Linked DNA regions of Thermochromatium tepidum ATCC 43061. The protein of the gene in region 1 interacts with the protein of each later gene in a pairwise test. Links are inferred from orthologs where the notes say so. Each region holds a gene or a part of one and is shown on either strand. Other genes may lie near its edges. The genes, in order: E6P07_RS10775, ftsZ and E6P07_RS05900.

What was found.
Region 2: the proteins of E6P07_RS10775 (region 1) and ftsZ interact in binary tests that used the Escherichia coli proteins (3 or more experiments, as listed by UniProt). The link is inferred for Thermochromatium tepidum ATCC 43061 from one-to-one orthologs.
Region 3: the proteins of E6P07_RS10775 (region 1) and E6P07_RS05900 interact in binary tests that used the Escherichia coli proteins (3 or more experiments, as listed by UniProt). The link is inferred for Thermochromatium tepidum ATCC 43061 from one-to-one orthologs.

Annotation. Positions count from the first base shown.
Region 1 is NZ_CP039268.1:2,333,829-2,344,340, reverse strand. The notes cover bases 4,406-7,282. They hold E6P07_RS10775 (rod shape-determining protein), read right to left. Parts: upstream 6,429-7,282; coding sequence 5,382-6,428; downstream 4,406-5,381. Other genes in these bases: gatA (Asp-tRNA(Asn)/Glu-tRNA(Gln) amidotransferase subunit GatA), read left to right, coding at 6,961-7,282; gatC (Asp-tRNA(Asn)/Glu-tRNA(Gln) amidotransferase subunit GatC), read left to right, coding at 6,674-6,961; mreC (rod shape-determining protein MreC), read right to left, coding at 4,406-5,259. Also shown: E6P07_RS10805 (D-alanyl-D-alanine carboxypeptidase family protein), read right to left, coding at 1-185; E6P07_RS10800 (septal ring lytic transglycosylase RlpA family protein), read right to left, coding at 297-854; rod shape-determining protein RodA, read right to left, coding at 872-2,002; mrdA (penicillin-binding protein 2), read right to left, coding at 1,992-3,866; rod shape-determining protein MreD, read right to left, coding at 3,872-4,390; more of mreC, read right to left, coding at 4,387-4,405; more of gatA, read left to right, coding at 7,283-8,415; ptsP (phosphoenolpyruvate--protein phosphotransferase), read right to left, coding at 8,424-10,166; E6P07_RS10755 (HPr family phosphocarrier protein), read right to left, coding at 10,163-10,432. UniProt on the Escherichia coli protein: Forms membrane-associated dynamic filaments that are essential for cell shape determination. Acts by regulating cell wall synthesis and cell elongation, and thus cell shape.
Region 2 is NZ_CP039268.1:417,969-428,518, reverse strand. What follows is about bases 7,636-10,550. They hold ftsZ (cell division protein FtsZ), read right to left. Parts: upstream 9,722-10,550; coding sequence 8,549-9,721; downstream 7,636-8,548. Other genes in these bases: ftsA (cell division protein FtsA), read right to left, coding at 9,898-10,550; lpxC (UDP-3-O-acyl-N-acetylglucosamine deacetylase), read right to left, coding at 7,636-8,316. Outside these bases: E6P07_RS02035 (RNA-guided endonuclease InsQ/TnpB family protein), read left to right, coding at 1-675; E6P07_RS02030 (Nudix family hydrolase), read right to left, coding at 716-1,663; bifunctional glutamate N-acetyltransferase/amino-acid acetyltransferase ArgJ, read right to left, coding at 1,699-2,916; preprotein translocase subunit SecA, read right to left, coding at 2,934-5,756; E6P07_RS02015 (M23 family metallopeptidase), read right to left, coding at 5,883-6,791; E6P07_RS02010 (DciA family protein), read left to right, coding at 6,943-7,404; more of lpxC, read right to left, coding at 7,405-7,635. UniProt on the Escherichia coli protein: Essential cell division protein that forms a contractile ring structure (Z ring) at the future cell division site. The regulation of the ring assembly controls the timing and the location of cell division.
Region 3 is NZ_CP039268.1:1,289,330-1,296,515, reverse strand. The notes cover bases 3,809-6,711. They hold E6P07_RS05900 (RodZ domain-containing protein), read left to right. Parts: upstream 3,809-4,674; coding sequence 4,675-5,748; downstream 5,749-6,711. Other genes in these bases: hisS (histidine--tRNA ligase), read left to right, coding at 5,794-6,711; pilW (type IV pilus biogenesis/stability protein PilW), read left to right, coding at 3,809-4,568. Also shown: E6P07_RS05920 (acetyltransferase), read right to left, coding at 735-1,691; ndk (nucleoside-diphosphate kinase), read left to right, coding at 2,237-2,665; dual-specificity RNA methyltransferase RlmN, read left to right, coding at 2,686-3,783; more of pilW, read left to right, coding at 3,780-3,808; more of hisS, read left to right, coding at 6,712-7,056; E6P07_RS05890 (YfgM family protein), read left to right, coding at 7,078-7,186.

The DNA.
Region 1 (10,512 bases):
GCCGGCTCGACCCGCTCATCGGCATTGAGCTCGGCTAGGGCCTTGCCTGTATGGAAGTCGACCAGTAGATAACCCCGGGCCTCCAGCTCGGGTGGGGCGGGCGTGGTCGTTTGCGCGCCGACGGGCAGGCCGAAGTTGAGCAGCAACAGGAACCACGGGAGCAGGCGCTTGATGGCTGATTTCATGGATGATCCGAACACTCGGGGTGACGAGGGAGTTTGTCGCGTATTTTACCGCTTAAATCGTAAAAATGGCACAGTGTTTCAGTTTTGCAGCGCAGCCGCGGGCTGGGTTGGTCAGTTGGTGTCGGTCGATCGCTCGGCCCGATCGGCCAGGAAGGATAAAAGGCCCCAGAAGCGTCGCCTGGGTTCGATGGCCCGTACCTCGACCCGCGCCGTACCCTGGTTTTTCATCCCGAGCTTGACGGCGGCCGTATAAGAGAGGTCGATGACGCGATCATCTTGAAAGGGACCGCGATCGTTGATCCTTACCACGACGCTGCGTCCGTTCTCGAGATTGGTGACGCGCACATAGGTCGGCAGAGGGAGCGTCTTGTGCGCCGCGCTCATGGCGTACATGTCGTAGGTCTCGCCCGAACTGGTCTGGCGACCATGGAAGGGCTGCCCATACCAGGAGGCCAGCCCGCGTTCGACATAGCCGCGCGCGGACTTCTTGATGTAATAGCGCCGTCCGAAGACCACATAGGAATCGGGGTTGCCCAACCTGGCCAGTGGCTCGAACCTCGGCACCGCGTCCGGGATGCGGGCGATCGCCTCGTCGTCGAGTTCACCCCGACTGGCACAGCCTGTCAGCGCGAGCAGCAGGAGGGCGCTGATGGGGGTTAGGACGAGCATAACACGCATGATCCGACTCATTTTTTGGCACGATGGGTCTCGATCGACATCAGTATCCCGAAACCGGCCATGAGTGTCACCATCGAGGTGCCTCCATAGCTGATCAATGGCAGAGGCACGCCGACCACCGGCAGCAGGCCGGTGACCATCCCCGTGTTGACGAACAGATAGATAAAGAACACCAGCGTCAGCCCCCCGGCGAGCAGACGCTCGTAGTTATCCTGGGCGCGCACGGCGATCATGAGTCCGCGTCCGATGATGAACAGATAGAGTGCCATCAGCGCCAGGATGCCGGTAAAGCCGAATTCTTCGCCGATGACGGCGAAGATGAAGTCGGTGTGGCGCTCGGGCAGGAACTCCAGATGCGATTGGGTGCCGTTGAGCCAGCCCTTGCCCGAGAGCCCGCCCGAGCCGATGGCGATCTGTGACTGGATGATGTGATAACCACTCCCCAATGGATCGGACTGCGGGTCGAGCAGCGTCATGACACGCTCGCGTTGATAATCGTGCATGTGCATCCAGACCAGAGGCATCACGGCAGCCACCAAGAGCGCCATTCCGAGGATCATGCGCCAGCTCAACCCGGCGATGAAGAGCACCATGACGCCCGCGCTCAGCACCAGCAGGGCGGTGCCCAGATCCGGCTGCTTGGCGATCAGCCCGACCGGGATCAGGCTCAGGACGGACGCCAGCAGCACGCCCAACAGACGTGGCGGCAGCGGACGCAGGGACAGCACCCAGGCCACAGTCATGGGCACGGCGAGCTTGAGCAACTCCGAGGGTTGGAAACGCACCAGGCCGAAATCCAGCCAACGTCGAGCACCCTTGCCGATGTCTCCGAAGAGGAGTACGGCCACCAGCATCAGAACACCGAATACATAGAGCCCCAGCGACCAGCGCTTGAAGTAGCTGGAAGGCACCTGGGCAATGGCCAGCATGAGGCCGAAGGCGACGACCAGTCGTGCCAGCTGGCGCTCGATCATCAACCAGTCCTTGTCGCCGGCGCTGTAGAGCACCATGAGACCGAATCCGCACAGTGCCAGCAGTCCGGTCAGGAGCGGGGCGTCGATGTGGCGCCGACGCAACCAACCCTCGTCCGTGGTCTCGATCTCCCAGATCGCCCGTGAGGACAGGGGATCAGTCGCCATCGTCCTTCGACTCCGACGCGTCTGCCAGCGGCCTACCGCCGAGATAGGCATCGATCACCCGGCGTGCGATCGGCGCGGCGGTCCCGCTCCCTGAACCGCCGTTTTCCACCATCACGGCCACAGCGATGCGCGGATCCTCGACCGGGGCGAAGGCGATAAAGAGGGCATGATCGCGCAGACGTTCCGAGATCTTGGAGGCGTCATAGCGTTCCTTCTGGCCGATGGTGAAGACCTGTGAGGTGCCGGTCTTGCCGGCGATGCGGTAATCGTTGGAACGGATGTGTTTGGCAGTTCCGCGTGGACTCTCAATGACCTTCGCCATGTCCTCGATGATGATGTCCCAGTCGGACGGATTCGAGATGCGGATCTGGCGCGCCACCGTGGGGAAGACGGTCGCTACGTCGGCACCCGGAACCCGGCGCGCATAGGCCAGTCGCGGCTGGATGAAGCGTCCCTTGTTGGCTATGGCGGCGGCCGCCGCCGCCAGCTGCATGGGTGTGGCCAGGAAATAGCCCTGACCGATGCCCATGATGAGGGTCTCACCCGGATACCAGGACTGCTTGCGCACCCGCTCCTTCCATTCACGCGAGGGCAGCAATCCGGGCAGCTCGCCCGAGACGTCGACGCCGGTGCGCGCACCAAAGCCGAACTCCGAGAGGAAGGCATGCAGTTTGTCGACCCCCATCTGGTTGGCCAGCCAGTAGAAATAGGTGTCACAGGACTGCACGATGGCCGACTCCAGGTCGACCGTGCCGTGTCCGCCGCGCCGCCAGCAGCGGAAGCGGTGTTTTTGGCCCGGCAGTGAGAAGTATCCCGGACAATAGGTCGTGCTGCGCGGCGTCACGAAGCCGAGCGACAGGCCGCCGAGTCCGACGAAGGGCTTGACCGTCGAGCCGGGCGGATACTGACCACGAATGGCGCGATTGTAGAGCGGTTTGTCGGGCGAATGGAGCAGGGCGTTGTAATCGCTCTGGCTGATGCCCTCAACGAAGAGGTTGGGATCGAAGCTCGGGGTGCTGACCAGGGCCAGCACGCCACCGCTGCGCGGATCGATGGCCACGATCGCGCCGCGATGCGTGCCAAGCGCCTCGGTGGCCGCCTGTTGCAGCCCGATGTCGAGATAGAGATAGAGATCCTGACCCGGGGCCGGGGGTGTGCTCTCGAGCGTGCGCAGGATGCGGCCACGCGCATTGACCTCGACCTGGCGATAGCCGACCTTGCCGTGGAGCACGTCCTCGTGGGCCAGCTCGACCCCGCTTTTGCCGATGAAGTTGGTACCGGCATAGTTGCCCTTGTCGATGTGCGCGAGCTCGCGGTCGTTGATGCGTCCGACATAGCCGAGCACATGGGCCGTGAGCTCGCGTTTTGGATAGAACCGGATCAGCTCGGCCTGGACCTCAACCCCGGGAAAACGGTAGCTATCGACGGCAAAGCGCGCGACCTCCTCGGGGGTGAGGTTCAAACGGATCGGGACCGGTTGAAAGCGCATGCGCTGACGTTTGAGCCGCTCGAAGCGGGCCAGATCCACCTCCTCGATCGATAGGATCCGTCTGAGCTCGGCAATGGTGGCGGTCAGATCCTCGACCTTCTCGAGCGTGATCATCAGCGAGAAGGAGGGGTTGTTTTCAGCCAGCACCACGCCCTTGGCGTCGAAGATCAGCCCCCGGTTGGGCGGCACCGGCTGGATCTTGACCCGGTTCTCGGTCGAGAGCACGCTGAAGTGGTCGTGAAGCTCCAGCTGAAGATGGTACAGCCGTGCCAGGATCAGGCTCAGACCGAGGACGACAAATACTGCGGCGACGCCAGCCCGCGCCCTGACCAGGCGCTGTTCGCGCCGGCGATCCTCCAGACTGCTCTCAAGCATGGCAGTCAACTCATCTCCAGACGACGTTCGAAGGGCACCAACAGCCAGGCCATGATCGGCCAGAAGGCCAGGCCGACCAACGCCGAGATCCAGTAAGTCAGGGCCGGAATCGGCTGGCCGGTCGCGGCGATGATCCAGAGCGTCAGCAGGCGTTCGGCCAGCAGGATCAGGGCCACGAAGAAGGCCTGCTGCCACTGCGGAAAGATCCGGATGCGTGGGCGCAGCACTAGGGCCAGATAGGCCGTGACCGAAAGGGTCAGCGCGTGCTGACCGAGCAAGGCGCCTGTGAGCACGTCGAGCAGCAGGCCAACCAGGAAAGCGGTGAAGATGCCGACCTGGCGCGGTGTCGCGAAACACCAGAAGAGCACGACCAGGGCGGACCAGGGGGGACGATAGTCCCAGGGCCAATCCGACACTGGCAGGATGGTCAGATACATCGCCAGGATGAATGAGAGCATGATCGGCCAGAAAGGTTGATGAGGCCTGTAGGACGGTTTGCCCGAACGCTTCTTGATGATCTTCACGGCGCCATGTTTTTGGGTTTGAGTGCCTCGGCGGTCAGGGCCTGCAGGCGCGAGGTCTCATTCAGATTCCAGACCAGGAGGACTTCGCGGCTGCGATCGAGTCGGGCTGTGGGCTCGGCCAGGACGGTGGTGAAGGGGTTGTCCGGATCCTGACGCACGGTCTTGACCCGCGCCACCGGATAACCGGGGGGAAAACGCCCGTCCATGCCCGATGTCACCAGCAGGTCACCGACCTGGATGTCGGCGTTCTTGGGGATGTAGAGCAGCTCCAGATCATGATTCGGCCCGGTGCCAGCGGCGATGGTGCGCAGTCCGTTGCGGTTGACCTCGACCGGCAGGGCGTGATCCGAGTCGGTGATCAGGAGTACCACCGAGGAGAAGGGATTGACGCGGATGACCTGTCCCATCACGGCATTGGCGTCGAGCACCGGCTGACCAACGAAGACCCCGGCGTTGGTCCCCTTGTTGAGCAAGACCTGCTGACGATAGGGCGCGAGTTCGACGGCCATGATCTCGGCGATCAGCACCCGTTCGCCGACGTCGAGCGAGGAGCCGAGGAGCTCGCGCAGCCTCGCGTTCTCGGCCTCCAGGGCCTCGAACTGCTGGAGTCGCGCCTTGAGCAATAGGTTCTCGCGATGCAACTCGGAGTTTTCGTCACGCAGCCTGTCCTGGCTGGCGAGACGTTCGCGCGCCTCACGGAAGAGCTGACTGGGGCGATCAGCGGCTAGCTGCAGCGGATAGGTCAGGAGTGAGAGTGCCGTGCGCAGCAATTCGAGATGATGCTGACGATGATCGGCCACCAACAACCCTAATGCCATCAGAATCGCCAGGATGACGCGGGCATTGAGTGACGGACCTGGATTGAACAGCGGTTTGATGACGGCAGCACCTCAGCTTCCAGCCTCCAGCGTTCAGCTCCAAGCCTTCAGCCTCCAGCCAGAACATTCCTTCGGCTGGTCGCTGGCGGCTGGTAACTGGCGGCCGAGTCATGTCATTCGGTCGCGAATAGGGCGCTCTCCTGGGAGTCGAGCATCTCCAGCACCATGCCGCCGCCACGGGCAACACAGGTCAGCGGATCCTCGGCCACGATCACCGGCAGCCCGGTTTCCTCCTCGATCAGCCGGTCGAAGCCGCGCAAGAGCGAACCCCCGCCGGTCAGCACAATGCCGCGCTCGGCGATATCGGCGCCCAGCTCGGGTGGGGTCTTTTCGAGCGCCATCTTGACCGCCTGGACCACCATCGATAACGGCTCCTGCAAGGCCTCGAGGATCTCGTTGCTGTTAAGCGTAAAGCTGCGCGGCACGCCCTCGGCCAGACTACGGCCCTTGACGTCGATCTCCAGTACCTCATTGCCGGGGAAGGCCGAGCCGATGCTGTGCTTGATGCGTTCGGCGGTGGCCTCACCGATCTGGGTGCCATAGTTACGGCGCACATAGTTGATGATGGCATCGTCGAAGGTATCGCCCCCGACTCGCACCGACTCGGCATAGACGATGCCGCTCAGTGAGATCACTGCCACCTCGGCCGTGCCGCCGCCAATGTCGATGACCATACAGCCACGTGGCTCGTGCACCGCCAGTCCGGCACCGATGGCGGCCGAGATGGGCTCCTCGATCAGATAGACCTCGCGCGCCCCAGCGCCCGCGGCCGATTCTTTGATGGCGCGGCGCTCGACCTGGGTCGAGCCGCAGGGCACGCAGATGAGCACGCGCGGGCTGGGACGCAGGAAGCTGGTTTCATGGACCTTGTGGATGAAATACTGGAGCATCTTCTCGGTGACGGTGAAGTCGGCGATGACGCCGTCCTTCATCGGCCGGATCGCGGTGACGTTTTGAGGGGTGCGCCCGAGCATCTGCTTGGCCTCCTCGCCGACGGCCACCACCGTCTTGGTTCCTCCATGGCGTTCGTGCCGGATGGCCACGACCGAGGGTTCATTGAGTACGATGCCGCGGCCACGGGCATAGATCAGTGTATTGGCGGTCCCCAGGTCGATCGATAGGTCATTGGAGAACATTCCGCGAATGTTTCTGAAAAACATCAGTAAAGACACCTTCCGGGTGGTAAAGGAACGCCTTGGATGGGCGCGGCGTCGCCGAGGATGAGTGAGCCGGATCTCGGTTCCGATACGGGATCCCTGGATAATTGGGGCGCTAATCTAGCAACGTGAACCTCGATCGGCAAGGCGCCCGCTGTGTCGCTCCGCCGGACCCTCGGGTCGAGTGGCCCGCCCGAACGCTCATTTGTGCTATTTTCAACCAATTTCATCGCCAACGGCTGTCCAACATGTCACTGAGCTTATCCGACATCGACAAGATCGCCCATTTGGCCCGGCTCGCCGTCGCTCCCGAGCGGCGCGCGCGCTATGCGGCGGATCTTTCCAATATCCTCGACCTGGTCGCCCGGATGGATACCGTCGATACCTCGGGCATCGAACCCCTGGCCCATCCGCTGAACATGACCCAGCGTCTGCGTCCGGATGTCCCCAATGAAACCAATCAACGCGAACGCTTTCAGTCCATCGCCCCCCTGACCGAGGCTGGACTCTATCTGGTTCCGAAGGTCATCGACTGATGCAGAACAAATCCATTGCGCAAATGGCCGCGGATCTGCGGCTACGTACCTATTCCAGCGTCGAGCTGACGCAGCATTATCTGGAGCGCATCGCGCGGCTCGATCCGATGCTAAACGCCTTCATCACGGTCGCGACCGAATCGGCGCTTGCGGCGGCCGAGCGCGCCGACCGGACGCTCAGATCGGGTGAGACCGGGCCGCTGACCGGCATCCCGATCGCCCACAAGGACATCTTCTGCACCCAGGGACTCAAGACCAGCTGCGGTTCGCGGATGCTCGATAACTTCATTGCCCCCTATGATGCGACCATCGTCGAGCGGCTGGCGGCGGCCGGGGCTGTGGTGCTTGGCAAGACCAACATGGATGAGTTCGCCATGGGGTCGAGCAATGAGACGAGCTGGTATGGTCCGGTCAGGAATCCCTGGGACCAGACCCGAGTTCCGGGTGGTTCCTCGGGCGGCTCGGCGGCAGCCGTGGCCGCGCGGCTGTGCGCAGCGGCCACCGCGAGCGACACTGGCGGCTCGATCCGCCAGCCGGCGGCACTGTGCGGCGTCACCGGGATCAAACCGACCTATGGACGCTGTTCACGCTGGGGCATGATCGCCTTTGCCTCTTCGCTTGATCAGGCTGGGGTCATGGCGCGCTCGGCGGCGGATGCGGCCTTCATCCTCGATGAGATGGCCGGTTTCGACGAACGCGACTCGACCAGCGCCGAGGTCCCGGTCCCTGACTATGTCGACGCGCTCGACGACGACATCACAGGGTTGCGCATCGGTCTGCCCAAGGAATATTTCGGCGAGGGACTCGATCCGCGCGTCGGTGAGGTGGTCATGGACGCGATCAAGGAGTATGAGCGGCTCGGTGCCGAGATCATCGAGATCAGCCTACCCAACAGTCCGCTCTCGGTGCCCGTCTACTATGTGGTTGCGCCCGCCGAGTGCTCATCGAACCTGGCGCGCTTCGATGGGGTACGCTATGGCTATCGTTGCGAGAACCCGAAAGACCTATTGGACCTCTATGAGCGCAGTCGCGCCGAGGGGTTCGGTCCCGAGGTCCAGCGTCGGATCATGATCGGCACCTATGTGCTCTCGGCCGGCTATTACGACGCCTACTATCTCAAGGCGCAGAAGATCCGTCGGCTGATCGTCGAAGACTTCAAGCGCGCCTTCGAGCAGGTCGATGTCATCATGGGGCCGACCAGCCCCACGACTGCCTTTCCACTCGGATCCAAGCTGGACGATCCGGTGTCGATGTATCTCAACGACATCTACACCATCGCCACCAATCTGGCTGGATTGCCGGGGCTGTCGATCCCGGTTGAACCCGTCGACGGCCTGCCGGTCGGCTTGCAGATCATCGGCAACTACTTTCAAGAGGCCCGTCTGCTCAATGTGGCACACCGCTACCAGCACGTGACGCACTGGCACCAAGCAGCGCCGGTCGGTTTCGAGTGAGCAGGCATTCAGACCGACTCGAAGGCCGAGAGCAGATCACTGGAGTCTAACTCATCGATCTGGGCAAAGAGTCGCTCGGCGCGCCTGGCCAGGGCGCCGACATCCGAGTCGAGCAGGATCTCCTTGATGTCGAGCAGGGCGCCGGGCTGCATGCTGAACTCACGCAGCCCCATGCCGAGCAGGAGGCGCGTGAAGCGCGGATCGCCGGCCATCTCACCGCACATCCCGACCGGGACGTTGAGCGCGCGTCCGGCCTCGATGGTGAGCTGGATCAGACGCAGGATGGCCGGATGCGCCGGGTCGAAGAGATCGTTGACCGCGTCGTCCAGGCGGTCGGTGGCCAGGGTGTATTGGATCAGATCATTGGTACCGATCGAGAGAAAATCCATCCGGCGCGCAATGGCACGTGCGGTGAGCGCGGCAGACGGCACCTCGATCATGGCGCCGACCGGCATGGCATCGTCATAGGCCAGTCCATCGCGGTCGAGCTGACGCTTGAGTTCGGCGATGATGGCCAGGGCACGGTCGAGCTCGTGGACGCTGGTCACCAACGGCAGCATCAGCCGCACCGGGCCGAGCGCCGAGGCACGCAGGATGGCGCGCACCTGGGGCCGAAAGAGTTCGGGCTCCTTCAGACAGAGCCGGATGGCGCGCAGCCCCAGTGCGGGATTGCTGACGTTCGAGCCGGGGCGGGCCAGGGCCTCGCAGTGCTTGTCGACCCCAAGATCGAGTGTGCGTATGGTGAGGGGACGTCCGTCGAGCGCGGCCAACATGGCGCTATAGTCGGCCAGGTGTTCCTCTTCGTCCGGCAGGTCGCTGCGGTTCATATAGAGGAATTCGGTGCGATAGAGTCCGACACCATGCGCGCCATTGATCTTGGCTAGCTCGACGTCCTCGGCCAGCTCCAGATTGGCCTGGAGCCGGATCTCGACGCCGTCGCGCGTGCGGGTCGGGCGGCTGACGAGGGCGCGCAGGCGACCCTGACGTGCCTGGATCGCGCTGAGGCGCCGACGGTAGTCGGCGATGAGTTGCGCGTCGGCGTTGGCGATGACGGTGCCGCTGGCGCTGTCAACGATCAGCAGTTCCCCGGGGCGCAGATAGCGGCTGATGTCGTGTAGCCCCATGACCGCAGGTACGCCGAGACTGCGCGCCAGGATCGCGGTATGCGACATGGGTCCGCCGTACTCGGTCACGAAGGCCACGGCGCCGCGATGATGCAGCAGGATGGCGTCGGCGGGCATGAGGTCGCGCGCCACCACGACATGGCCGGCCAGATCCTGCTGCGCCAGATTCGGTTCGTTCGACTCGCCGCGCAGAAAGCTCTGGATCTGGCGCACGACATGCTCGATATCGTCGCGGCGTGTGCGCAAATAGGGGTCATCCATGCGATCGAAGACCGCGATTAGGATGTCGCGCTGGCGTTGCAGCGCCCATTCGGCGGTGCATAGCTGCTCGGCCACGAGATGGCGCACGCCGTCGATGAGCGCCGTGTCCTCGAGCATGAGCAGATGGGTGTCGATGAATTCGACGATTTCAATCGGTGTGTCCGGCGGGATCTGGGCATGCACCCGTTTGAGCGCGCGGCGTGCCGCCTCGACCGCCAGATCGAAGCGAGCGATCTCGTCCTGGATCTCGTCGGCGCGGATCGGCGTTTGGGTCAAGATCCTTTGTCCTTTGATGTCGATGAAGGCCGGACCCAGCGCGATCGCATTCGACGCGCCGATCCCGATACCCTGGAAGGCGAGGGTCACTCTGGTTCTCCGAAGCGGTCCAGTATGAGTTGCTCGATAGCGGCTATGGCCTCCTCTTCGTCCCTGCCTGTGATCTCGACCGTGATCCTGCTGCCCTGACTGGCAGCCAGCATCATGATCCCCATGATGCTCTTGCCGTTGACGCTTTGGCCGCAGCGCTCGAGCATGATCTCGCTCTCGAAGCGATTGGCGCATTGCACCAGCTTGGCCGAGGCCCGCGCGTGCAGCCCGAGCTTGTTGCGGATCTCGAGTTCTCGGCGAATCATCTAGTTGTGATCCTTCTGATCTTTAAGATTAGTACCCAAACTGCCTTTGGATGCGTTGGAATCGACCAGGTGGCCTGCGG
Region 2 (10,550 bases), 1.9 Mb from region 1 along the record:
GGCGTGTCGGCACTCGCAACGCTCTCGACGGGAGAGACCATCCCGGGTCCGAAGCCCCACAAGTCGCTGCTGGACCGATTGCGCAGGCTCTCGCGCAGCCTAAGTCGCAAGCAAAAAGGTTCGGCCAACCGCAAGAAGGCCAGGGCCAGACTGGCAAAGCTGCACGCCAGGATCGCCAACATCCGCGCGGACGCACTGCACAAGCTCACCACCAACCTCACGCGCCGGTTCCACACCATCGGCATCGAGGATCTGAATGTGCGTGGCATGGTGAAGAACCGCCATCTGGCGCGCTCCATCGCCGACATGAGCTTCTTCGAGTTCCGTCGGCAACTGGAATACAAGGCGGCGATGCGCGGCGGCGTCGTGGTGGTGGCAGATCGTTTCTTTGCGAGCAGCAAGACGTGCTCGGCGTGTGGGCACAAGCTCGACGATTTGCCGCTGTCGGTGCGTGAGTGGACGTGTCCGGATTGCGGAAGTATCCACGACCGCGATGCGAACGCGGCGATCAATCTGAAAAAGGTGGCCGAGAGTTCGGCTGGCGGCTGCCAGCCCTTTCAGCGACACGCTGATTGCTCGGTGACAGCCTGTGGAGAGGCGGACTCTGGTCTTGGGCGCACGCTCAAGACGAAACCGGCCTCTGGGAAGCAGGAAGTCAGCTTTGTTCCTGTGTGAGCAGGAATGAGTAAGTCTGATGGAACGGGAGACGGCCAGCCTAGTACCCTGGCCACAGCCCGCGGATGGCGGCGATGCCTTGAGCGCCGTGCCGGAAGGCGGCGTCCAGGTCGTCCATCGTCAGGCCACCGAGTGCATAGACCGGCAAGGGCACGGGATCGACCCAGGCGGCGAAGGTCTCCCAGCCGAGTGGACGGGCCCCGGGATGGCTGGCCGTGGGCCTGACCGGCGAAAGCAGGGCATAATCCAGACCCAGGGTGACCGCGCGCGCCAGTTGTTCTGGATCGTGACAAGAGGCACCGACCCATTCATCCGATCGGCCTGGACGCCCCTTGAGCCCCATCAATACCCGGCTGTTTAGGTGCAGACCATGACGCGGGACGCCGCTGACCTCGGCAGGGTCGCGATTGAGCAGCAGTTTGGCGCCCCTGTGATTGCAGAGATCGTAGGCTGCCTGCGCCAGGCGCGCATAGTCGCGTGCGCCAAGCGGATGCGCACGCAGCTGCACCAGCCGCACACCGGCCTCCAGAGCACGCCCCAGGCGCGCCAGGAACGCATCCGCCCGCCCAGGATCCTCACCCGTGATCAGCATCAATGGCGGCAGGCGCAGTGCGGTGATGATGGGACGATCGGCGGCGGGAAAGAGGGCCGGGTCCAGCGCCTCAGGCACCAGCCAGGTGAGCGGTTGGCCCTCGCGTCCGTGCGGAACGCCACCATACCTGTCTACCCGATGTACATCGAGCAGCACGCGACGATCGCCATAGTCATGCTGGACGCGGATCAGCGGGCGGCTGGCATGGACCTGGATGCCGAGTTCCTCATCGAGCTCGCGCGCAAGCCCAGACTCGGGTGACTCACCGGACTCCAGTTTGCCACCTGGAAACTCCCAGAGGCCGCCCTGAGGCACCTGGTCCGGGCGTCTAGTGATCAGGATGCGCCCGGCTGAGTCGGCGATGACGCCGACCATGACGTGGATGGCCTCGGCCATAGGTCGCTCAGTGAGCCGACCCACTCCAGGGCCCATCAGCTCCGATACTCGGCATTGATGCGCACATAGTCACAAGAGAGGTCACAGGTGAGCACCTCGGCCGCGACCTCGCCGCGCCCGAGCGCGACCCGGATCAGGATCTCGGACTCGGCCATGACCGCGGCCCCGGCCTGCTCGGTGTAATTCGCCGCGCGCCCGCCCGCCGCCACGATCTGCACCTCACCCAACCAGATGTTTACCTCTTCGATGACCAGCTGTTCGACACCGGCTCGCCCTACGGCGGCCAGGATCCGACCCCAGTTGGGATCCGAGGCAAAGAGCGCGGTCTTGACCAGGGGCGAGTGGGCGATGGTATAGGCGACCCGCCGCGCCTCGTCGCGATCGCGCGCCCGCTCGACCCGCACCCGCACCAGCTTGGTCGCGCCCTCGCCATCGCGCACGATGGCCGTCGCCAGTTCGATACAGACCGACTCGACCGCCGCCTGCAGGGCCCTATAGTCGGCACCGCCCGTCGCGACGATGGGCGGGTTGCCGAGCGCCCCGGTCGCCATGAGCACGCAGGCATCGTTGGTCGAGGTATCGCCATCGATGGTGATGGCGTTGAACGAGCGGTCGGCCGCCGCTCTAAGACAGTCCTGTAACGCCTCGGGCGCCACGGCGGCATCTGTCGCGATGAAGGCGAGCATGGTCGCCATGTCGGGACAGATCATGCCCGCGCCCTTGGCGATGCCGGTGATGCTCGCCCGCTGTCCGGCGACTTCGAAGGTGTGCGAGTAGAGCTTGGGGACAGTGTCTGTGGTCATGATGGCGTGCGCCGCCGCCGGCCAGGCGTCGGGCGCCAGTCGTTCGAGCAAGGCCGGCAGGACCCGCGTCAGCCGCTCGACCGGCAGCGGCTCACCGATCACCCCGGTCGAGAAGGGCAAGACCTCCTCGGGCCGACAGCCGGCGGCCTCGGCGAGCGCGATACAGCAGGCCCGGGCATCGGCAAGACCACGCGCCCCGGTCCCGGCATTGGCGTTGCCCGCGTTGACGAGCAGATAACGCGGTGCGGCCTGGTGCAGATGATGACGCGCCAGGGTCACAGGCGCAGCACAGAAGGCATTGCGGGTGAAGACGGCGGCGGCCGTCGCACCTGGCGCGAGCTCGATCAGGAGCAGATCGTCGCGCCCCTGATAGCGGATACCCGCCCCGATGGTCGAAAGACGCACGCCGGGGATCGGCAGAAGGGACAGATCGATCTTGCGCTCGCTCATGACGTCATCCCGCCCCATCAGTCGACCTTGCCACAGCAATGCTTGTATTTCTTGCCCGAACCGCAGGGACAGGGTTCATTGCGCCCGATCTTCCGCCCCTCGCGCACATAGGGTTGATGGTCTTCCTTGTCCAGCTCACCCGCCGGATCGGATGATCCATGGTCGCCCTCTCTTCCATCGCCAAAGCCAGTGAAGACCTCGTGTTTGAATTCAAAGCCCTTGGGCTCCGGGGCGCGCCGAGCCGCAAACTCTGCGTCCATGTCGGCGTGGATCTCGAGTTTGGCAAGCGTCGTGACCACGTCCTGCTTGATGGCCTCGAGCATCGCCGAGAACATCAAAAACGCCTCGCGCTTGTATTCCTGCTTGGGGTTCTTCTGGGCATAACCGCGCAGATGGATACCCTGACGCAGATAGTCCATGGCGGCCAGATGGTCCTTCCAGTGGCTATCGAGCGTTTGCAGCATGACCGCGCGCTCGATCTGACGCAGATTGGACGCACCGATCAAGGCCTCACGCTCCTGATAATTCTTGAGCACAGTGTCGTGAATCCGCTTGCGCAAGGTCTCCTCATGTAGATTCTGATCCTCGTCAAGCCAGGTCTGGATCGGCCAAGTGCCGCCGAAGTGCTGGGCAAGCGCCTCGGAGAGTCCGGCAATGTTCCATTGCTCCTCCAGGCTGTCGGGCGGGATATAGGTGTCGATCAATCCCTTGAGGACATCGGCGCGCATCGCCGCGACGGTCTCGGAGACGTCGACCGCGTCCATCAGATCGCGCCGCTGACGGTAGATGACCTTGCGCTGGTCGTTGGCGACGTCGTCGTATTCGAGTAGCTGCTTGCGGATGTCGAAGTTGCGACCCTCGACCTTGCGCTGGGCATTCTCGATCGCCTTGGTCACCCAGGGATGCTCGATGGCCTCGCCGCGCTGCATCCCGAGTCGCTGCATCATCTTGGCGACACGGTCGGAGGCGAAGATGCGCATCAGGTTGTCTTCGAGCGAGAGATAAAAACGCGAGGATCCCGGATCGCCCTGACGACCCGAGCGCCCGCGCAGCTGGTTGTCGATGCGCCGCGACTCATGACGTTCGGTCCCGATCACATGCAGGCCGCCCGCGGCGATGACCTGCTCGTGACGGGCCTTCCAGGCGGCCCGGATCGCCGCGCGATCGGCATCGGGTCCGGCCTGCTCCAGCTCGGCCTCCAGATTGCCGCCGAGCACGATGTCGGTCCCGCGACCGGCCATGTTGGTGGCGATGGTGACGGCCCCCGGGCGCCCGGCCTGGGCGATGATGCCGGCCTCGCGCTCGTGGTGCTTGGCGTTGAGTACCTCATGGGGGATGCCGGCCTTTTTGAGTAGGCCAGAGACGAGCTCGGATGTCTCGATCGAGGTGGTCCCGACCAGCACCGGCTGACCGCGTCTCACACAATCCTGAACATCGGCGATGATGGCCTCGTATTTCTCCTCCTGGGTGAGGTACACCAGGTCGCCGCGATCCTCGCGGATCATCGGCAGATTGGTCGGGATGACCACCACCTCTAGGCCATAGATCTGCTGGAACTCATAGGCCTCGGTATCGGCCGTGCCGGTCATGCCGGCGAGCTTGGGATAGAGCCGAAACAGGTTCTGAAAGGTGATCGAGGCCAGGGTCTGGTTCTCGGGTTGGATCGGCACACCTTCCTTGGCCTCGATCGCCTGGTGCAGCCCCTCTGACCAGCGCCGGCCCGGCATGGTGCGCCCGGTAAACTCATCGACGATGATGACCTGACCGTCGCGCACGATGTAGTCGACATTCCTCTGGTATAGCGTGTGCGCGCGCAGGGCGGCATAGACATGGTGCATGAGCACGATGTTGCTCGGGTCATAGAGCCCGGCCCCCTCTTCGAGCAGCCCGATCTCGACCAGCATCTGCTCGACCTTCTCGTGCCCCTCCTCGCTCAGATAGACCTGCCGGGTCTTTTCATCGACCGAGAAATCGCCCGGTCCAAAGTCCGGCTGTCCCTCTTCGTTGAGGATAGGTGGTTGGCGCTTCAGCTTGGGGATGAGGGTGTCGATCTGCTTGTAGAGCTCGGTCCCGCCCTCGGATGGCCCCGAGATGATGAGGGGGGTGCGCGCCTCGTCGATCAGGATCGAGTCGACCTCATCGACGATGGCGTAATAGAAATCGCGCTGGACCCGCTGCTCGGGCGCAAAGGCCATGTTATCGCGCAGATAATCAAAGCCGTATTCGTTGTTGGTGCCATAGGTGATGTCGGCGGCATAGGTCTCGCGCCGGGTGCAGGGGCGCAGATGACGATGGCCCTCACCGGGCCCCGGCTCGAACCCGGGATCGAACAGGTAGGACGCCAGGTCCGGGCCTAGCCCGCCCGAGGAGTTGATGACACCGACCGATAGCCCCAGGAAGTGATAGAGCGGCCCCATCCAGGCCGCATCGCGACGCGCCAGATAGTCGTTGACGGTGACGACGTGGACACCCTTGCCCGGCAGGGCATTGAGATAAACGGCCAGCGTGGCGACCAGGGTCTTGCCCTCGCCGGTGCGCATCTCGGCGATCTTGCCGCTATGCAAGACCAGGCCGCCGACGAGCTGCACATCGAAGTGCCGCATCCCGAGCACGCGCTTGCTGGCCTCGCGCACCACGCCGAAGGCCTCGGGCAGCAGGTCGTCGAGGGTTGCCCCCCCGGCCAGACGTGCGCGGAATTCGGCGGTCTTGGCCGCGAGTGCCTGATCCGAGAGCGCCGCCAGCTCAGGTTCGAGCGCGTTGATCCGCGCCACCGTCTTCATCAATGACTTGACCAGCCGCTCGTTGCGGCTGCCAAAGAGCTTCTTGAATGGATTGAACATCGCGGGATTCTTTGGATAAAAGGAGGCCTTTCGCAGAAGGCGACGGATGATAACGGATTTGGCCGCAACCCGACGCCCGGCGGATACGCCCGAGGCGACCCGGGCGTTTGGATCTCGATGGAGCAGTCAGCGTAACAGCTCGGCGCTGGCCAGACGCTGGGCCGGCTGGCTGCGCAGATAGGGCATGGGATCGATGGGATACCCGTTGCGGCGCAACTCGAAATGCACATGGGGACCGGTCGCCGTCCCGGTTGAACCGACGGTCGCGATCTGCTGGCCCTGTCTGACCAGGTCACCTTCGCGCACCAAATTGGTGCTGTTGTGGGCATAGCGCGTCACCAGGCCATCGCGATGCTGAATGTCAACCAGATTCCCATAGCCGGTGCGCCAACCGCTGAGGACCACGATCCCATCGGCGACGGCCAGGACGGGACTGCCGCGCTTGGCGACGAAATCAACGCCCTCGTGGAATTGACGCACGTTACGGACCGGATGCACCCGAAATCCATAGGGAGAGCTGATATAGCCTGAACGCACCGGCCACGGCGAGCTGCTCAATTGCGCGCTGGCCGTCCGTGGCCGCTGCTCCAGGATTTGATCGGCCAGACGCTCGAGCTTGCGCTCGCGATCCTGAACCAGCACCGCGAGTGTCGAGAGCTCATCGGCCAATTCCTTGATCGTGTAATCGCGCGTCCTCGCCGTCTCCGGACCTCCACGTGGCGGACGATTCACGAAATCGAACTCCTGGGGATCGAGACCCGAAATCTGGACCAGACGCTCACCGAGCGCATTGATCCTCTGGACTTCGGCCTCCATCTCACCCAAGCGGGCGATCATGGTGCCGATTTCATCGGAATCGGTCACCGCAGGCTTGACGGGCGCAAACTCCGTGGTGATATGAGTCCTGCTGGGCACGCCGGTCTGATCACCGATCAAGAACCCAAATCCAACCCCGGCCAGGGCGAAGCTAGAGACGGCCGAGAACATGACCAGGGTCTGACCGCGTTGAGTCTTCTTGCGAGCGATGTGGGACATGGTTGATCTCTTCTACTGGTCAGGTCCGACGCCGGGCGCAGCCGACATCGGGCATGGCCCCGAGTCCTGCCCAGATCCATAGGGGTGGGCGATACGGCGGATTGGTCTCGGGAAGTGTGGGAGAGGCTTGTGTGAAAAGCAGGATGTTGCGATGAGACGAGGTTTTCGACACATCCGTGATCATCTGAACCATCACGGATTGGCGCGCGTTCGGCTTGAACAGGACCGACACGAACCGACGCTCGTCGCCGAGATTCGGGCGCTTTTGCCTGGACGGCTGGGCGCGCACTGCCTGGACCTGAGGCTTGCCGATGGTCGCCTGACGCTGTTCTTGGATTCCACAGCATGGCTGATGCGCGCACGTTTTTTAGCAGGTGAGATTTTGGCATCGCTGAAATCTTACCACGTCGAAGCGGTCGGATTTCAGATCAGATTGCCTGAACACGAATCGTCCGGACGCGCCGCGGTGAGCCGGCGCGTCCGACTCTCGGAGACGGCAGCGAGACATTTGCTGGAGGCAGCGGAGCATCAGCGTGACCCGCGCCTGAGCGAGGCACTCAGGCGACTCGCACGGCATGGCGCTCGCACGACGCCCGAGGGGAGGACGGACTGATCAAAGGGCGGGTACCGGCTGGGCATAACAGATCGGCGCGGCGGTGGAGTCCTCGAACACGACCTCTTCCCAGGCCGATCGATCGGCAAGGAGGGCGCGCAGCAGCAGATTGTTGAGCGCGTGCCCAGACTTGTGGCCCTCGAAGGCGCCGATCAGGGTATGGCCCAATAGATAGAGATCGCCGATGGCATCCAGGATCTTGTGCCGGACGAACTCGTCTTCGTAGCGCAGTCCGTCCTCGTTCAGGATGCGGTATTCGTCGATCACCACGGCATTATCGAGACTGCCGCCAAGGGCCAGGTTCTGGCGGTGCAGCGCCTCGATGTCGCGCAAAAACCCAAAGGTGCGCGCCCGGCTCAGTTCTCGCACGAAGGAGGCGGTCGAGAAATCGAACTCGGCCTGGTTCGCGCGCAACTGAAAGGCTGGATGGTCGAACTCGATCGAAAAACGCACCCTGAATCCATCATAGGGGGTAAGACGCGCGAATTTGTCGCCGTCGCTCACCTCGACCGGGCGTTTGATCTGGATGAAACGCTTGGCCTTGGACTGCTCCTCGATCCCTGCCGATTGCAACAGAAAGACAAAGGGCGCGGCGCTGCCGTCCATGATCGGCACCTCGGCGGCGGCCAGATCGACATAGGCGTTGTCGATCCCTAGACCGGCGAAGGCCGCCAGCAGATGCTCGACGGTTGAGATCCGTACATCGCCGTTGAACAGGGTGGTCGACAACCGCGTATCGCCAACGTTGAAGGGTGTGGCCGCGATGGTGACCGGGCGATCCAGATCGATGCGGCGGAAGACGATCCCCGTGTCGGGTGCCGCCGGGCGCAGGGTCAGTTCGACCTTTTCGCCCGTATGCAATCCGACCCCGGTCGCCCGGATCGTGTTTTTCAGTGTACGCTGCTTGAGCATCGATTGAGGATCTCCCATGATAACCCACGGCAAACATTGGGTATTCGGCCGTTCGAGACGGACACGAGGCCTCAGCGCCTCGGACCCTTATATTGAGATCGCCCACGCCCCCAGACACAGAGACGTGGCGAGGACCATACTAGGGTTTTCCCGAAATTTTTTCAAGCTCGATGCTCAAAAAAGCAGTACAGCTTTGTTTTATATCATTTTTTTAATACAGGGAACATCCTGATCAATCCGCCTGACGGCGCAGGAAGGCCGGAATATCCAGGTAATCCAGATCGTTTTCGTCGCCCTTGTCGGACGCAGACGAACCTGCCCCGATCAAACCCTTGCGATAGACGGCCGGACGGCGGTCCAGCTCGCGATAATCGGGCGCCGAGTCGGCTGCCTCTCCAGTGATCAGGCGGATGGATGGCTCACCCGTTGGGCGCTTGACCTTGACGCGCCGGTCGCCAAGCCCGGTGGCCACCACGGTCACGCGCAGCTCGTCCTCCAGTTCCGGATCGACCACGGTCCCCACGACTACTGTGGCATCGTCGTCGGCGAAGTCGCGCACCGTGTTACCGACCTCGTCGAACTCGCCGATGGTCAGGCTCAGACCGGCAGTGATGTTGACCAGGATCCCCTTGGCGCCGGCCAGATCGATGTCTTCCAGCAGCGGGCTCCTGATCGCGGCCTCGGCGGCCTCGCGCGCGCGGTTCGCGCCACGTGCCGCGCCCGTACCCATCATGGCCACACCCATGTTGGACATCACGGTCTTGACGTCGGCGAAGTCGACATTGATCAGACCGCGACAGGTGATGAGCTCGGCGATGCCCTGGGTGGCGTTGAGCAGGACGTCGTTGGCGGCCTTGAAGGCGTCGAGCAGACTCGTGTCCTTGCCCAGCACCATCAGCAGTTTTTCATTGGGGATGGTGATGAGCGAGTCGACATACTGGGCCAGCTCCATGATGCCTTCCTCGGCGATACGTCGCCGCTTGGTGCCCTCGAAGGGGAAGGGCTTGGTGACCACGGCCACCGTCAGGATGCCGAGTTCCTTAGCGACCTGGGCGACGATGGGCGCCGCGCCCGTGCCCGTGCCACCACCCATGCCGGCGGTGATGAAGACCATGTCGGCGCCTGCGAGTGCCTCCTGGATGCGGTCGCGATCCTCGAGCGCCGCATGACGGCCGACATCTGGGTCGGCACCCGCACCCAGTCCCTTGGTGATGCCGGCGCCCAGCTGCAAGATGGTCTTGACGTTGCAGTGACGCAGGGCCTGGGCATCCGTGTTGGCACAGATGAAATCCACGCCCTCGATGGTTGAAGCGACCATGTGATTGACGGCATTGCCGCCGCCACCACCGACACCGATGACCTTGATGACGGCATTCTGACTGTGGGTATCCATCAATTCGAACATTTGATCTGCTCCCCGGCGCCACTCAGGCACCGCCATAAACTTTGAAACTTTGAATGATAGCCGTGGGCATAAGGTCCCACACCCCCGACGCGGTCGACACGCTCGGCACGCGCCAACCGATCAACCAAATCAAACCCGCCCTACTGATGCGCCCTCGTCTGGTCGCCTGGATCGAATCAGAAATTCCCTTGAAACCAATGGCGCAGACGCCCCAGGAGCCCCCTCAACCCCGAGCCTTCCGATGGATCCGAACGACGCGCAAAACGATGCTGACGCGCATACATCAGCAGTCCGACCCCAGTCGAATGGATAGGATTGTCGACGACCTCCGACGGGCCAAGCACACGATTGGGCACCCCCAGACGCACCGGCATGTGTAACACCTCCTCGGCCAGCTCGATCAGACCGCGCATCTTGGCGCTGCCCCCGGTCAGCACCACACCTCCGGCGATCACATCCTCGAAGCCGCTACGTCGCAACTCGTTGTGCAACAGGGTCAACAACTCTTCGTAGCGCGGCTCGACGACCTCGGCCAGGGTCTGGCGCGAGAGCCGCCGTGGCGGGCGGTTACCGATGCTGGGGACTTCGATGCTATCCCCATTGGTTTCGAGCTGGGTCAGTGCATAAGCATGCTGGATCTTGATCTGCTCGGCATGCTGGGTCGGGGTGCGCAGGGCCACGGCGATGTCGTTGGTGACCTGATTGCCGGCGATCGGAATAACGGCCGTGTGTCGGATGGCGCCATCGGTGAAGACCGCCAGATCCGTGGTTCCACCGCCGATGTCGACCACACAGACGCCCAGCTCTTTCTCGTCCTCGCTAAGCACCG
Region 3 (7,186 bases), 1.0 Mb from region 1 along the record:
ATGCCGTCGGTTACCTGAGTCGAAGGGCGACTTGCGCACTAAACGATGCACACCGATCTCGGTGCGCAGCCAGCCGAAGGCATAGTCGCCCTCGAACCTGACGGTCGCCGACTTGATACCGGCGACCTCGCCCGCCGAGACCTCCATCAGCTCGGTCTTGAAGCCGCGTCGCTCACCCCAGCGCAGATACATGCGAAGCAGCATCTCCGCCCAATCCTGGGCCTCGGTGCCACCCGAGCCGGCCTGGATGTCGAGAAAGGCATTGCAAGCATCCATCTCGCCAGAGAACATGCGCCGAAACTCGAGTTCAGACACGCGCGATTCATAGTTCTTGAGATCGGCGACCAGAGATTCAAGCGTCGCCTCGTCGGACTCCTCGGCGGCGAGCGCGAGCAGGTCGTCGGCGTCGGCCAGCGCGCCGTTCAGCTCGTCGAGCCTGAGCACCACGGCCTCCAGCGCCGCGCGCTCGCGTCCGAGTGCCTGGGCGCGGGCCGGATCGTTCCAAATGTTGGGATCCTCCAGCTCGCGCAGGACCTCGGTCAGCCGATCCCTGCGTTCGGCGTAGTCAAAGATACCCCCTGAGGGACTCGACGCGTCCCTTAAGATCAGCGATTTGATGGGCGATCGGATTGATGTCAAGCATGAGAGATCCAAGCCGGGTAAAAAATTGAAATCATATCCTGCCGTCACAGGGCCTTTCCAGTGATTGCAAAGCGCGAATATCGGAGCCTCACTCAGGCGAAGGCCGTGCGGAATGCCTCCAAAAAGGCGTCGTAATCGGCCTCGGGCAGATGATTGATACCGGCTGCGCCCGCGCGCCCGCCTCCGGTCGGGAAGCGACGGCAGAGCTGGTCGGCACCCCGAGGACGCGCCACCGGGGCGCGGACACTGATCAGAAAGCCACCTGTGCTCAGGCGCGTGAGGATGGCATGCGCCTTCTCGGGTGCCGCCCAAGCCAATTCGTTGGCATAGGTGCCGCTCGCGCGCCGTGCCCAGGAGGCGTCCGGCAGAATCACGAGACGGTGCTTGGCGTCCTCGTACTCGGGCCTGAGGGCACGCGCGCGCGCCATGTCGTCGGCATATCCATCACACAGTCGCGCAAAGGCAGTCTCTTCGTTGATAAAGTCCAACGGATTCGCGTAAGGCTGGAGGCACCGATAGAGTGCATCCGGCGCAAGGTGCAGATCCTCGATACTGAGACCGTAACCATTGTAGTTGAGACAGATCCCCAGTTCGCGTAGACACTCGATCTCGGGCGCATCCAGCCCCAGCGATTCGGCGACCTGGCGCGCCACATGATCGAGGTTGTCGCCGAAGGCTCCGACCACGGCCCAGGCGCGCGCCCGTCCAGCGAGAAAGGCATCGACCAGCAGACTGGTACAGGTCTCGGGCCGCATGTCCAGATAGGCACTCAACCCCGGATGCCTTGGAATCTCGCCTGGAAAATGATGATCGAAATAAGTGACAGGCACGCCGGCCTCCAGCAGGGCGCACAGTGCCGCGGCATTCTTCTCCATCGCGATGTCGAGCACGGTCACAGACTCGGCCTGATCCACAGGAACGCGGGCCAGCAGATCGATCTCGCGCTTGGGGCCGGTTATGAGTCGGCTCTCGATCGGCTCGATCAGCCTTAATTGATGCAGGGCACAGAGTCCATCGGCATCGCCATTGAAAACATCGTATCGGCTCATTCAAATCTCTACCTGTATCCTGTATATCAGGAGATCGCACCATCGCCGGGTGACACCTGTAGCCAGGGCGACCCGACGACACTTGGGCCGAGATCCCAGCATCGCGCCATTGCCCGACCAGACCGCTACCATTAGACTTAGTGGATTGACCCGGTGCGCGACAAGCCTCGGCCTGAAGGTCAGGGAAGGATCGCGCGGACGGCGCAGCCGTCCTACAATCATGTTGTCGCCGATACCCAAGGCGACCGACGGCGGGGCACGCCGGAAGTCACGCCTGTGGAGAGACGAGCAGCGGTTGCGCACTCGGTCCAGGAACCCATCGAAGCGACTTTAAGGTGTGGCGCAATGCCGCGCCTTAAAGCGCCGTAGGAATCTCCGGCCTTCTGGCCTGGGAGGATGTCAACGAACACAGATGCCGCTGGAATCCATCGGACCGTCCACGTTCGGACCGAACCAGCCGCCTCTCGACAGCGTTCTAATTCGCGTCGAATTCCAACTCCAAAACCCTCGTTACCAAACGCCGCCCCATTTCGTTAGGAGCCCGCATGGCTATTGAGCGCACCCTTTCCATCATCAAGCCGAACGCCGTCGCCAAGGACGCCATCGGCGCCATCCTCAGCCGTTTTGAGGCCGCCGGACTCAAGATCGTCGCCGCGCGCATGCTGCACATGAGCCGTGAGCAGGCCAGCGCCTTCTATGCCATCCATCAGGGCAAGCCCTTTTTCGACGAACTGGTTGACTTCATGATCTCCGGCCCTGTGATGGTCCAGGTGCTGGAAGGTGAGGATGCCGTGGCCAAGAACCGCAAGATCATGGGTGCCACCAACCCGGCCCAGGCCGCGCCCGGTACCATCCGCGCCGACTTCGCCGACTCCTTCACCGAGAACGCCGTGCACGGTTCGGACTCGCCGGAGAACGCCGCCGTCGAGATCGCCTTCTTCTTCCCCGAGGGCGTCTGCCCCCGTACCCGCTGATCGAGACGATCAGGACCGCCATGAGCGCCACCTCGGCCAGACCCAATCCGCTTGACCTCGACCTCGCAGGTTGCGAGTCGCTGGTGACGGCGCTCGGTTTTAAGGCGTTCCATGGCCGCAATCTCTTCAAGTGGATGCACAAGCATGGCGTCGTCGACTTCGACGCCATGACCGATCTACCCAAGCGCCTGCGCTTAGCCCTGCGCGATACGGTCGAGATCCGGCTGCCGCGCATCCTTGAGACCCACCCGTCCGCCGACGGCACCGTCAAGTGGGTGCTGGAACTGGACGACGGACAGCGGATCGAGACCGTGTTCATCCCTGAGGGCAAGCGCCGCACCCTGTGCGTGTCTTCTCAGGTCGGTTGCGCGCTCGAGTGCGCCTTCTGCGCCACCGCGCGCCAGGGCTTCAACCGCAACCTGAGCGTTGCCGAGATCATCGGTCAGGTTTGGCAGGCCACGCGGCGGCTCGGCGTCGCGCCAACCAACGTGGTCATGATGGGCATGGGCGAGCCGCTGGCCAACTTCGAGCCCGTGGTCAGGGCCATGGACATCATGCAGGACGATCTGGCCTATATGCTGGCCAAGCAGCGTGTGACCCTGAGCACCTCGGGCATCGTACCCAACATCTACCGGCTGCGCGAGGTCAGCGACGTCTCGCTGGCCGTCTCGTTGCATGCACCGAACGATGCCCTGCGCGACGTGCTGGTGCCGATCAACCGCAAGTATCCACTCGCTGAGCTGATCCCTGCTTGCAAACACTATGTCGCAGGCGATAAGCGGCGCAAGATCACCTGGGAATATGTGATGCTCGACGGCATCAACGACAGCCCGACGCACGCCAAACAGCTCATCCGTCTGCTCGAAGGCGTGCCGTCCAAGGTCAATCTGATTCCCTTCAACCCATTCGCCGGCAGCGATTTCGGCACCTCGCCGCCAGAGCGGGTCGAGACCTTCCGCGCACGTCTCGTGCGCTCCGGCCTCTTTGCCATGACACGTAAGACCCGCGGCGACGAGATCGCCGCCGCCTGCGGCCAACTGGTCGGGCGCGTTCGGGATCGCACCGGACGGTGCGGGCGCGTCCGAATCGAGTTCAAGGAAAGGCTGGAGGCGCGATGAATACAAAGCGCATCGATCCAAGACACTCCATGGTCTTTGGTCTCTGCCTGGCGCTGTCGTCCTGTGGCGGCAAGTCGTCCCTGAAGACAGGCGACGAGGAACTGGGCCTGACCCAAGATGATAGTCCGGCCAAGCTCTATGTCGATCTGGCCAAGGAATACCAACGACTGGGCCAGACCGAGGTTGCCCTGCGCCGCGCCCAGCAGGCCGTCAAGACCGATTCCAAATATGCGCCGGCACACGTCTGGCTGGCCTTCCTGTTCGAACAGCTAAAGCAAACCGACGAGGCCGCCAAACACTATGAGTACGCCACACGACTTGCCCCGAACAATCCGGATGTGCTCAATGCCTATGGCTCCTTCCTGTGCAATCAGCGCCGCTACACTGAAGCCGATGCACAGTTCGTCAAGGCCGCCGCTAATCCCGTCTATGCCACGCCCTGGATCGCCCTGACCAACGCCGGCAACTGCGCCGTCGAGGCGGGCGACACGACCAAGGCCGAGGACTATTACCGCGCGGCCATCCAAGCGAACCCCAACTTTGGTGCCCCGCTGGCCAAGCTCGCCGAGCTGAAAATGAAGCGCGGCGATGCCAAGGCCGCCAAGGACTACATCGACCGCTATTTCAAGCCAGAGACGGTTCGCACACCCGCCGTCTCGCGCATTGCGCTCCAGGTCGGTCTCGAGGCCGAACGCGCGCTCGGCAATCGCAAGCGTGCTGCCTTCTATCAGGATGTATTAAACAAGAGCTTCTCCGACTCGACGAAGCCGGGTCGCGTCCCCTAGACGACACATTAGTTAGGATTAAGAACGACCGGGCCGAGCTTGGCACTCGTCGCCGGCCAGTTCGACAAACCGTCCAATTCAAGTGATACCGACCATTGATCACGCCATGACTCCATCGATCAACACCACGCCGTCAGACGATCCCAAGATGCTGGATCCAAACGACACCCCGGGTCGCCGACTGCGGGCACTGCGGGAGTCGCGTAAGCTCGACATCGAGCGGGTCGCGGCCCAACTCCACCTTCAACGCCACGTGGTGGAGGCGATCGAGGGCGATCAATACGAGCGTCTGCCAGCACCCGTGTTCGTCATCGGTTACATCAAGAACTACGCCAGACTACTGGGGACCGATTCAACGCCCCTTGTCGCAGCCTATCGCGCCATGGTGCCGGCGCGTGAAGGCAGCCTGGGTCAGGCGCCGAGCGTCCCGAGCAATTCCGCGCATTCGTCCAGAGGCAACCGTTGGGTTTGGGTGAGCGTGGTGCTGCTGATTGGTCTCGTCGCTGGGGTGAGCACGCTTTGGCTGCGCGGACAACGCGATGCTGCGCTGCAATCTGAGACACTCGCACTATCGCCCAAGGGCGAGGGTACAGCGAGCGCGAGTGCGGTCGCCGCCCCCACGGCGTCTTCGACGACGCCCAATGCAACCGCGGCGATGAATGCCGTGACGCCGACCTCTGCCGCCGGCCCGGGGACGACGATCACGGCGCCTCCCGAGAGCATCCCGCTACGCGGCGCTCAATCCCACACACCCACCGGCATGACCCCAACCGGACCCGCCGCGCCCCCCCTCCAGGCACCCACGGAGACACTCGTCGCCGCCAGCTCGCTGACGGGTGCCCAGGGCACGCCCGAAGACGAAGACGCGACCTTGGACACGGAAACTCGGGCCGAATCCGTGCCGCAGGCACCCGCCCCCGTGCCAACTTCCACCGAGGTCGTTCTCGAATTCACCGGAACCTCCTGGGTCGATGTGCGTGGGGCCAACGGGCGCGTGGTCCTCAATGGAGAGATGCGCCGGGGGGATCGGCACGTGCTGGATGGCCAGCCACCCTATAAGTTCGTCATCGGCAATACTGCCGCGACCCGATTGACGGTCGGCGGTCGTCCCTTTGACCTCAAGGGGCGAACCAAGGGCAATGTCGCCCGCTTCTCGCTCGACCCAAGTTCAATGGAATGATCCCCTTGGCCGAATTCCGACCGACCCCGACTTACACCCCCATCCATGAGCAAATACATCCAAGCCATCCGTGGGATGCATGACATCCTGCCAGAGCGCATCGCTGTCTGGCAGCATGTCGAGCAGACCGCGCGCGAGGTGCTGGCCGGCTATGGCTACAGCGAGATCCGCACCCCCCTGGTCGAGGTAACCGAATTGTTCAAGCGCTCCATCGGCGAAGTGACCGACATCGTCGAGAAGGAGATGTACAGCTTCGCCGACCGCCATGGCGACAGCCTCAGTCTGCGCCCGGAGGGAACGGCAGGCTGCGTGCGCGCCGCCATCGAGCACGGACTGCTGACGCAGCCGCAACGGCTCTGGTACCAGGGGCCCATGTTCCGCTACGAGCGCCCACAGCGCGGACGCTATCGGCAGTTCCATCAGATCGGCGTGGAGTCCTTTGGGCTGACCGGACCCGACATCGACATCGAAATCATCTTGCTTACCGCGCGGTTGTGGCGGCGTCTGGGGCTCGATGGCTTGCGGCTGGAGATCAACACCCTGGGTGATAGCGCCGAGCGTCAGGTCTATCGCGAGCGTCTCTTGGATTATCTCGCGTCACGCGCCGATCGGCTCGACCCCGACAGCCGGCGGCGCCTGACCACCAATCCGCTGCGGATCCTGGATTCCAAGCACCCGGAGACCCAGCGATTGCTGACTGACGCCCCCAGCCTCATAGACGTCCTGGGCGAGGAGACACGCGCCCACTTCGAGCGTCTGTGTGCCGGACTCGACGCTGCCGGTATCGCCTATCGGATCAACCCGCGTCTAGTACGTGGACTGGACTACTACAATCGCACCGTCTTCGAATGGATCACCGCGGATCTCGGTACCCAGGGGACGGTGTGTGCCGGCGGGCGCTATGACGGGCTGGTCGAACAGCTCGGCGGGCGTCCGACCCCAGCGGTCGGCTTTGCCCTGGGATTAGAGCGGCTGGTCGAGATCCTGGAGCAATCTGGATTTGCTGCCGAGCGGCGCCTTGACGCCTATCTGGTCGCCGTCGGTGAACGGGCCGAGGCGGCCGCGCCCGCACTGGCGGAACGACTGCGCGATGCCTTGCCCAGGCTGCGTCTTCAGTCAAACTGCGGCGGCGGCAGCTTCAAGAGCCAGTTCAAGAAGGCCGACAAGAGTGGGGCACGCTTCGCACTGATCCTGGGCGATGAAGAACTGGAACGCGGCGTCATCGGCGTGAAGGATCTGCGCGGCACATCCGAACAACGCGAGCTCAGTTACGCGGATGTGGCCTCCTTCCTCGCCGAGACGCTTTAAAACCAATTGATGGAGACTGTCGTGAGCTACGAAACCGATGAGGAAAAGGTCGAGGCGATCAAGGCCTGGTGGAAGGACAATGGCCTTTCGGTCATCGTCGGTGCGGTCATCGGTCTAGCCACCATCTGGG